One region of the Polycladomyces abyssicola genome, then DNA from elsewhere that is predicted to be linked to it. Evidence: riboswitches for the same ligand, from Rfam matches in the RefSeq annotation. Region 1 holds a riboswitch; each other region holds the start of a gene.

Region 1 (3,506 bases):
ACGCTTCCGCACTCTCCGTGTGGGAGCTGCTGTACAATCCCCGTTATTTGGGATTGCGGGGAGATGTGTTTACCACACAACCATCCGAGGAAAAAATCCGTCAACTGCGCCAGTTGGTGTTTGACAGCGACCGGGTGCTGGATTGGATCAAAACGCGGGGGATCAACTCCAACTGGGATATGGTACAGATGACGTTTTCCCTGCAGTGGCTCCGCTTGCTGAAACAAATTCAAGCCGAGCGGCCGGAGTGGGTGGCGGAAGCGATGAGCGGCCCCGTCACAGCCGATGTGTTGCGCCAGTTGGGCGGACGGTTGCGTGAAGCGGGCATCATGTATGAGCCGCAGTTTGACGCGTTCATCCCGGCATTGGCCGAATCCAATGTCACCAAACAGGAATTGATCGCGTATTTCAATACGTTGGCGAAAGCGTGGTTGGGTATGGAAACCGAGGCGTTCTCGCCCAAAAGCGCGTTGTGGGAGCTGGGGCGTCATGTGTTCCAGGAATGGTATCTGGGTGACGACCGATACCGGCAGGTGGAAGACAAGGCACCGGCCACACCGGGCAAAAACGGATTTTTGCACCAGGAGATTCCGCTGGCCGATCCCCGGAAGATTAGACAAGTGCTGGACGGGTTACGGAGAGAGGGTATCGTGTTGGGATTGGGAACCGGCCGTCCGCTGATTGAGACGGAAGTGCCGCTTACCGCCCTCGGATTGTATGATGCGTTTGACCCGGAACGGATCGTCACCGCAGATGATGTGATTCAGGCTGAACAGGCGCACCCGGAACATGCCCCGCTCGGTAAACCGCAACCGTACACATATTTAAAAGGATATTTCGGTCGGAGCAAAGCGGATGCAGAGGTGCTCACCGTCGATTTGCCTTTGTCCAAAGGCGAAGAAGTGTTGATCGTGGGGGATTCGATTGCCGATTTGTTGGCAGCCCGAAAAATGGGTTGCAAGTTTGCAGCCACGTTGACGGGATTGACCGGAGAGGCCGCGCGAGCCAAGTTTGAGGAGTTGGGCGCCGATTATATTGTGCGCGATGTGACAGAATTGTCTCGCGTTATCAGCGGAACCGGACGGTAAACCGACGTTTGCAACAAAGTGATAGCCTGTCCGATCACCCTTCAGGTGGCCATTTTTTCCCAAGTGAAGAATCGGAAAAGCGCAGGACTCTATCGCGGGCATTATCCTGTTGAGTGAAGCGTACTATGCCCGCTTCCTGCGATTCCGGTTCAGGATTCTCAACAAAAGTCCACTTTTCATACATTTAAGTTGACTATAATTCCACGTTTTTTGCATAATAGAATCGGGAAGGATAAAAACTGCCCGTCCTTTTTCGAAGAAGAAAAAGGACCAAATCCTACATATTGGAGGGTGAATCATGGCCAAGCACGAACTGCCTGCATTGCCGTATGCCCATGACGCGTTGGAGCCGTACATCGATGCGCAAACGATGGAAATTCACCATGGCCGGCATCACGCCACATATGTCAACAACTTGAATGCGGCGTTGGAAGGTCACACCGCCTTGGCGGAAAAATCCATTGAAGACTTGTTGCGCAACATTGACCAAGTACCGGAAAGCATTCGTACCGCTGTGCGCAACAACGGAGGCGGTCATGCGAACCACAGCCTGTTCTGGCAAATCATGAGTCCGAATGGTGGCGGTGAACCGAGCGGGGAGCTGGCTAACGCGATCAACCAAGCTTTCGGCAGCTTCGACCGATTCAAAGAAGAATTCACCAAAGCGGCAACCACCCGTTTCGGTAGCGGTTGGGCTTGGCTGGTCGTGAAAAAAGACGGTTCCTTGGCCGTGACGAGCACACCGAACCAAGACAGCCCGCTGATGGATGGCGACACGCCGATTTTGGGCTTGGACGTGTGGGAGCACGCCTACTATCTCAAATATCAAAACAAGCGTCCGGAATACATCAAAGCGTTCTGGAACGTGGTAAACTGGGACGAAGTCGCCAAACGGTACCAAGCGGCGCGCGGATAAAAAGGACGGAAAAAAGCACGGTGGGGAAGATTCCACCGTGCTTTTTTGTTGTGTAATTTCCAAGGAAATACATACCTTACATTCTAATCATTTTCGCTTGAAAGGTTTCCATATCCAACTTATAATGGTCAACGTGTATCAGACAGGCCGAATCTCCGTGTCGGTGTTCGGCGCGGGGTACGGGGGATGCAATCATTGTTGGGGTGAAGCCGCCATTTCGGCGGCCGGGATTAACTCCTTTCCCGAACCCGTCAGCTAACCTCGGAGGCTTTGAAAGGAGGCATAACATGTCTATTTGGAAAAAGTGGGCGTGGTTGCTCACTGGAGCAGTAGTTGCGGTGATCGTTGCAGCGGTTCCGTTTGGAAGCGGAAAGGCGGAAGCCGCTGCACCGACGATGATACAATACGGCAGCAATAACGGAGATGTCTGGGATTTGCAATATCGCTTGCAACAGCTGGGGCTGTACCGTGGCAAGCTGGACGGTATTTACGGTTTGAAAACGGAAAAAGCGGTTATCCAGTATCAGATTCATCATAAATTGCGAATTGATGGCATTACCGGCCCCCAAACGTGGGGATCGTTGAAGCGGCATACAGTGTCCAAACAGACGGTATCCAAAAAAGCACACAAGCAGCCTCTTCATTCTGTAAATTCCCGTTTTTCTAAAAAAGACATTTCGTTGATTGCACGAGCTGTATACAGTGAAGCACGAGGTGAACCTTACAAAGGGCAAGTGGCTGTAGCCGCTGTAATTTTGAACCGGATTGATTCACCGGAGTTTCCGAAAACAGTAAGCGGTGTGATTTTCCAAGACGGTGCGTTTACGGCGGTACAGGACGGGCAGTTCTGGTTGAGCCCCAACAGTACAGCCTATCGCGCTACGATGGATGCGATCCGAGGATGGGACCCGACAAACGGTGCACTGTACTATTTCAACCCGGACACCGCAACTTCTGATTGGATCTGGTCTCGCCCGCAAATCAAAAAAATCGGAAAGCATATTTTCACGAAGTGACGAGGAAAAGCCCGTTCCCATGGGGGACGGGCTTTTCTTATTGAGTAAAAACCGGCGTGTCCGGAAATATTTTGAGAGGAGATGTTTATTTATTTTTAGCTTGACAAAAGTAAGTATATAAATGCATAATATCAACGTAACTAAAGTTAGTTTAATGAAAGGAAGGAAGGCTCACATGGCGACGGTTTTGTACATCACTGCCAATCCCAAACCGGAAGATCAGTCGTTCAGCCTGCAGGTGGGACAGGCATTTTTGAATACCTACCGGGAGGCCCATCCCGAAGATAAAATCGTCGAGTTGGATGTGTACAAACTGGACATCCCCTTCTTGGACGAAGATGTTTTCAGTGGTTGGGGCAAATTGCAACAGGGAACCGCGTTTGAGGAATTGTCTGCAGAAGAGCAGAAAAAAGTGGGACGGATCAATGAGATCGTCGATCAATTTGCAGAAGCGGACAAATACATCTTCGTCACCCCGATGTGGAA
Region 2 (3,506 bases), 300 kb from region 1:
TACCGCGCGGGCAATGGGAAGCTGCCATCGCGCTCAACTTTTCAAAATCACAAACGTGGATGCGGATTATTCTCCCGCAGGCCATCCGGCCGATTGTTCCCGTATTGGGCAACTATCTGATCGTGATGTTCAAAGAAACGCCTCTTTTATCGGCAATCACACTGATTGAGTTGCTGAGTCAAGCACAAATTATTGGCTCCAATTCATTCCGCTATTTGGAACCCATTACACTTGTGGGGGTATTTTTCCTCATATTGAGTTACCTTTCCTCACTCTTGGTACGACGCTTGGAATCAAGGCTCAAAATCAATCAAAAAGGATTAATTAACTGAGGGAAATGAGGTTATGCGTATGAAATCGGATAATATAAAATCCATTACGGTTCAACCGGAACCAATTGTGCGTTACCGAAAGGTCAGCAAGTTTTATGGCGAGACTCAAGTATTACACGAAATCGATTTCGATTTGGCTCCGGCAGAAAAAGTAGCAGTCATTGGGCCGAGCGGGTCCGGCAAGACTACATTTGCCCGTATTTTGATGACGTTGGAAAGGCCGACGTCGGGGACGATTGAAGTAGACGGTGAGTTGCTCTGGCACAAAAAAAAGGGTGGAAAGCTTGTTCCGGCTGATGAAAAGCATCTGCATCAAGTGCGCGGCAAAATTGGAATGGTGTTTCAGCAGTTTAATCTGTTTCCGCACATGAACATTTTACGAAATGTGACGGAGGCTCCGATCAAGGTATTGGGATTATCTAAGGAAGAAGCGACAGAGCAGGCCAAAACAATGCTTGAAAAAGTGGGGTTGCTGGATAAGATGGACGCTTATCCATCACAATTATCTGGCGGCCAGCAGCAACGGGTGGCGATTGCCCGTGCCTTGGTGATGCAACCCAAGATCATGTTGTTTGATGAGGTGACATCTGCGTTGGACCCGGAGCTTGTCGGCGAGGTGCTCGGGGTGATCAAGGAGATTGCTGCTGAAGGGAATATGGCGATGTTGTTAATTACGCATGAAATGGGTTTTGCCCGGGAAGTGGCGGATCGGGTCGTTTTCTTTGACGAAGGACGAATTATGGAAGAAGGACCCCCGGAAAAGATTTTTGGTAACAGTCATCCGAAAAGTCCACGCTTAAGTAAGTTTTTGGGCAGTTTCTGTGAGCAGACTTTAGGGTCGATGTCCAATTAGAGATGAATATCAGTGGAATGAAGCGTGAAAGGGAGCATAGATCAATTAATCCGATCTGAATACAGGAGAACAAGTATGTTTGGAAAATAACGGAATTTATCGGCGGTGAGTAATTGCGGGGAATATGGTAATATAAAGAATATGAAAATTATTAACTATTTATTGAATAAAAATGTTTATTTTGACAATTAAAGATATCCCGTATTTCGATGGAAACGGGGGAACCAAGTGTTGGGGGAATTCCGGTTAGACACCGGAAGGGATGTAAAGCACTTTTCTGCCATCCTGCCCGCCAGCCAGCCTCGTCGGCTGGAGCTGGGAGATCCAAGGGATCTGCCCTTTTGCACCGGACTGATGTTTCCGATGCAAGAGAGAGCGGATCAGAGTCTTTACCTGACCCATACGGATTTCACAAGACGGACCGGTACAGACTTTTTCCTTGGAATTTGGTTCCTGGGAGAAAGTTTGCACCGGTCTTATCTTTTTCAATCGGCGATGACGCGCTATGCGTGAGGTTTTTGGCATAGTGTCGAGCCGTCGGTACTGGTGAGGAGGTGATAAATCTGGAAACCGGGTTGATGAACAAAGTAGTGCTTCGCCAACCGCAGGTAGCGGATGGAACCAGTATCTGGCACCTGGTTAGGGATACCGGAGTGTTGGACGTCAATTCCCCTTACAGTTATCTGATGCTGTGCAAGTTTTTTTCGGATACTTGTGTGGTGGCCGAACAGGAGGGACAAATCGTCGGTTTTGTGTCAGCGTTTCGACTACCGGCAGACCAGCAAACCCTCTTTGTGTGGCAGGTGGCGGTGGCCGAGTCTCAACGGGGCAAAGGGTTGGGAAAGGCACTCCTGAAAGCGTTGATCCGTCGGGAAGCTTGCAAGAATGTCCGTTACCTTGAAGCAACTGTCTCTCCGTCGAATCTTTCATCCGAGGCTTTATTCCGGGGATTCGCACGGGATTTTGCAACGCGCTGCGAAGTTTCGGAGTGTTTCCCCGCCCATCTGTTTCCGGGGGGAAATCATGAGTCGGAGATGACATTTCGGATCGGACCATTTCGTTATCAAACTTAACCAGGGGGGATTTGGTGAAAGTTGTAGAGGAATTACGTTCACCATTGAAGGTTTTTGAAACTTTGGAATCAGAGGTTCGTAGTTACTGTCGAAGTTTTCCAACTGTCTTTGCAAAAGCGAGCGACTATCAGCTGTGGGATCGGGACGGCCGGGAATATGTCGACTTTTTTGCCGGTGCTGGAGCGTTAAACTACGGTCACAATAATCAACGGATCAAGGCCAAGCTGATCGACTATTTGATGGATGATGGTATTACGCACAGTCTTGATATGGCGACAGAAGCAAAAGAGAAACTGCTGGAACGATTTCATGATGTCATTTTAAAGCCGCGAAAGCTTCACTATAAAGTGATGTTTCCGGGACCGACAGGCACCAATTCGGTGGAAAGTGCGCTGAAACTAGCCCGCAAAGTAACCGGTCGGGATTTGATCATGAGTTTCACAAACGCGTTTCATGGCATGACAATCGGTTCCCTGTCGATTACCGGGAACGAATCCAAGCGAAAAGGCGCTGGTATTCCACTAACGAATTCGATCTCAATGCCGTTTGACAGTTATTTTGGCAGCGAGGCCGACACGGTCAGTTACATTGAGCGTTTTCTCGAAGATAATGGCAGCGGCATTTCTCTCCCTGCAGCCATTATCCTTGAGACCGTTCAGGGTGAAGGCGGAATCAATGTGGCCAGTTTTGAGTGGCTCCGCAAAATTGAAGAACTGTGCCGACGCTGGAATATCCTGTTGATTGTCGATGATGTACAGGTAGGATGTGGACGAACAGGGCCATTCTTTAGCTTTGAACCGGCCGGCATCTATCCTGACATCGTCTGTCTGTCGAAATCAATTGGAGGATATGGCATCCCGTTGGCCATGACCTTGATCAAACCTGAGTATGATTTGTGGGAACCGGGTGAACATAACGGCACTTTTCGGGGCCATAACTTAGCTTTCGTCGCTGCAACAGAAGCACTCAGTTACTGGGAAGACGACCAGTTCAGCCGAGAAATCCTGGAGAAGGGAGAGAAAGTCAGACTCTTCCTGGAAATGCTTGCACAAAACTATCCCGAGATGGAAGCTGAAGTGCGAGGAAGAGGGCTTCTCCAGGGAATTAAAATCGGCGTTGACGGGTTAGCTGAAAAAATATGCGCGGCCGCGTTTGAACGGGGATTGATTATGGAAACTTCTGGTCCCAACAGTGAAGTCGTGAAAATCATGCCTCCTTTAACAATTGATGAAAAGGGACTTGAAAAGG
Region 3 (3,506 bases), 350 kb from region 1:
CGGCGCAGATCGGGCTTTTTTTTGACGGATTTATTTGCGCAGATGGAACGGCACTGTGGAGACGATGACGTCTTTTCTCAACAACAGCAGGAAACGGAGCCATAGCGCAGATTGGTTGTGCAAAAAGCGCTGCCACCACCTGCGTGGGATGAATTCGGGGATCAGGACGGTAATCAAGTTGTCCCCAACCCGTTCCTGAACCAGGTCGATGAATCGGAGCACGGGACCGTTGACGCTCCGGTAGCGGGAGCGAGTAACAACGAGGCGGACGCCGGGATTCCATTGCTCCCACTTTTTCTCCATCTTGTCCGCATCCTCCTCGGTAAAGGCCACGTGAATCGCCACGATGTCATCCCCGATTGTCTTGGCGTAGGCGATCGTGTTGCGCACGACGCGGCTGATGCCCCCGACGGGAATGATGATGACATGATCTTTCTTTTCCGGCTTGTCGGCAGTGATGTCGATGCGAAGCTCTTCGGCAACAGCCTCATAGTGTTTTCGAACTTGATAAAAGGCGAAGATGAACAGCGGGATCACCAATACCACGATCCAAGCGCCTTCCGTAAATTTGGTGACGGCGAATATCAGCAGGACGATAAACGAGACGACCGCACCCGCAGCGTTGATCGCTATTTTACGCATCCAGCCCGGGTTGCGCTGCTTCCACCTGCGTACCACCATCCCGGTTTGTGACAAGGTGAACGATAAAAAGACGCCGATCGCATACAGGGGGATTAATCGTTCCACCTCTCCCTCAAACGCCACGATCAGTCCGATTGCGGCCAAGGCCAACACGATGATGCCGTTTGAGTAGTTGAGCCGGTCTCCGCGGGAAGCAAACATCCGCGGCATGAATTTGTCCTTGGCCATGATGGAGGCCAACAGCGGGAAGCCTGCGAAGGCAGTGTTGGCGGCCAGAATCAGGATCAGTGCTGTGGTCCCCTGGATGTAGTAATACGGCAACGTTCTGCCGAACGTCTCTTCGGCAATCTGGGAAAGCACCGTCTCCGTCGGACTGGGTGTGATGTGGTACAAATATGCCAGCAGGCTGGTACCACCGAACAACATGGCCAGCAATAAGCCCAGAAGCGCCAAGGTACGCGCCGCATTTTTCGTCTCCGGTTTACGGAAGGTGGGAGTGGCGTTGGAGATCGCTTCGACGCCGGTCAATGCAGAACATCCCGACGAGAACGCACGCAATAACAGAAACCATCCGAGACCAGCCGGAAAGGTGTGTGTCACTGGCGGGACGTTAGCAGGAATGCCATGGACCGCCACATTTCCCAACCCCACGAGCACCAAACCCAGCATGCCGAGGATAAACAGGTAGGTGGGGAATGAGAAAATCGTGCCGGATTCGCGTAAACCCCGTAAGTTGAGGAGCATGATGAGAAGGACAAAGAAAACGGAAATGAGCGTACTGTGCTTGTGTAAAACCGGGAACGCCGAAGTGATCGCGTCTGTCCCGGCCGAAACACTGACTGCCACTGTCAGTGTATAGTCGATCAACAGCGACGCACCGGCGATCAACCCTGCAAACCAACCCAGGTTGTCTGTCGAAACGATGTAGGCACCGCCCCCTCCTGGGTATTCGTGGATAATTTGCCGGTAGGAAAGGATGAGCAGTGTCAACAATCCGATAATCGCGCCGGATATGGGCAATGAATACCAAAGTGCCAGTGCGCCAATCGGAGCGAGTACGGTTAAAATCTGCTCCGTACCGTAAGCGACGGACGACAGCGCGTCCGATGACAATATTGGGAGTGCTTTCCAAACCGGCAGTTTTTCCTCCTGCAGTTGCTCAGTGCGAAGCGGGCGCCCGATGATCAAACGCTTCAGCGAGGATAACATCACATACACCTTCCCCAGATGGATTCCGTTTTTGTTTCAAACACAAAAAGCCATTGAAGTGTCCACTTCAATGACTTTCGGTCATGTGAAGAAGCACACTTCCCTCTCAGCACGCTTACGAGGTTAGCTGACGGATTCGGGTCCGTGAGAGTGACCCTACCGGTGAAGACACCGGATTCACCCCAAAAAAATTGGTTCCCCCGTTCCTGTACGGATTCAGCGCTCGGAGTGTGAAATTGTCAGTTATTAGGTTTTGTCATGATTAGCATTCTAATCCGTCTGACGGAAACTGTCAATCAATAATTTTCAACAGAACCGTAACAAATGGGCAACAGTTTTTGTCGAATCAGGAGGGTTTTTGTCGGGAATTGCGGAAAGGATATACCATTTCATTCCTTTCCTGGAGGTTGTGATGAAAGTTCCGGTGGGTTGGTTGGCGGGTGGATGGATAGGAGGCATCGCCGTTGTGTTGACAGGGGGAAGCGGGTATGAAGGATGGTGGTGGTTAGGGGCAGGAGTGCTCGGGATAGCAGGAGGGTGGTTGTGCCTGTGGCGGTGGCGGATGTGGACGACGACATGCACAGTACTGGCTTTTTTTGCCGGAGCCGCCTATACGTCATGGGTGGATACTCACAATGTCTCGTCCATCGATGATCGGTTGACTGATCAAGTCGGGATCAAGCTGCATGGGGTCGTCCAGTCCGCTCCTGAGGTGGATGGAGATCAGCTCACCTGTATGGTGAAAGTCTACCGGTTGGAGGTGCGTGGTGCCTTTCGACGCTTGACTGGTGAAAAAGTGTTGTTGCGTCTTCGATTACAATCTCAGTCGGAGTTGCGGACGGTTCGCGATTGGACGAGTGGGACGCGGCTGTCGGTGAACGGTGTACGGTTGACTCGCCCGGATCCGGCGAGAAATCCTGGCGGCTTTGATGCACGGGCGTTTTATCGCCGTCAATTTGTGCATTGGATCGCGTCGGCTGACGGGCTTCGCGGGGTTTCGGCGGAACAACCGCCCCCATGGGATGTATTCGCATGGGCAGACCGGATTCGGCGGAGCGGGGGCGACACGTTGGCGCAACTCTATCCTGAGGAGATATCCGGTTTGATTCGCGGATTGGTGCTGGGAGAGAGGAATGCGGTGCCGGAAGAGATCGACAGCCTGTTTGCCGAATGGGGACTGACGCATTTGTTGGCCATTTCAGGGATGAATGTGGCCGTCTTCGTTGCGGGCGTGTACGGTTTGTTGACCCGATTGCGCTTAACGCGTGAAGTGGCTGGCGGACTCACGATCGTATCGTTGCCGATATTTGCATGGGTAACAGGCGCGGAAGCATCCGTTGTCCGGGCGTCCCTGATGGCCGGGTTCGCCCTCGTTGCCACGGTTTTCGGCATGTGGCACAACCGACTGAGCTTTTTGTTTCTGGCAGGATGGTTGATGCTGTTGTGGAATCCGTATCAGCTTCTGGAGGCGGGGTTTCAGCTGACCTGTTTGATCACGCTCGGCTTGCTGGTGGCGGTCGAACCACTCAGTAGCCTGTTTCCATTACCGTGGAAATGGGCAAATCAATGGTTGGCGGTCACGTTAATTGCCCATCTGGTATCATTTCCGGTGACGATCACCTTTTTTTATGACTTTCCGACAGGTTCTTGGTGGG

Evidence for each region. A riboswitch is a leader RNA that binds a small molecule or an ion and turns the genes downstream of it on or off. The one in region 1 is predicted to bind cyclic di-AMP.
Region 2: it holds a riboswitch for cyclic di-AMP, as region 1 does, so the genes downstream of both, ectA (diaminobutyrate acetyltransferase) here and sleB (spore cortex-lytic enzyme) in region 1, are expected to answer to the same signal.
Region 3: it holds a riboswitch for cyclic di-AMP, as region 1 does, so the genes downstream of both, KI215_RS11095 (APC family permease) here and sleB (spore cortex-lytic enzyme) in region 1, are expected to answer to the same signal.

What each region holds. Positions count from the first base shown of each region.
Region 1 covers NZ_AP024601.1:2,547,470-2,550,975, reverse strand. The annotation lists gene KI215_RS12795 (HAD family hydrolase) at 1-1,088, shown strand, start outside; gene KI215_RS12790 (superoxide dismutase) at 1,387-2,004, shown strand; cyclic di-AMP (ydaO/yuaA leader) riboswitch at 2,140-2,289, shown strand; gene sleB (spore cortex-lytic enzyme) at 2,292-3,020, shown strand; gene KI215_RS12780 (FMN-dependent NADH-azoreductase) at 3,196-3,506, shown strand, end outside.
Region 2 covers NZ_AP024601.1:2,849,371-2,852,876, reverse strand. The annotation lists gene ehuD (ectoine/hydroxyectoine ABC transporter permease subunit EhuD) at 1-332, shown strand, start outside; gene ehuA (ectoine/hydroxyectoine ABC transporter ATP-binding protein EhuA) at 352-1,185, shown strand; cyclic di-AMP (ydaO/yuaA leader) riboswitch at 1,373-1,512, shown strand; gene ectA (diaminobutyrate acetyltransferase) at 1,764-2,258, shown strand; gene ectB (diaminobutyrate--2-oxoglutarate transaminase) at 2,273-3,506, shown strand, end outside.
Region 3 covers NZ_AP024601.1:2,197,465-2,200,970, reverse strand. The annotation lists gene KI215_RS11095 (APC family permease) at 31-1,851, opposite strand; cyclic di-AMP (ydaO/yuaA leader) riboswitch at 1,948-2,083, opposite strand; gene KI215_RS11090 (DNA internalization-related competence protein ComEC/Rec2) at 2,264-3,506, shown strand, end outside.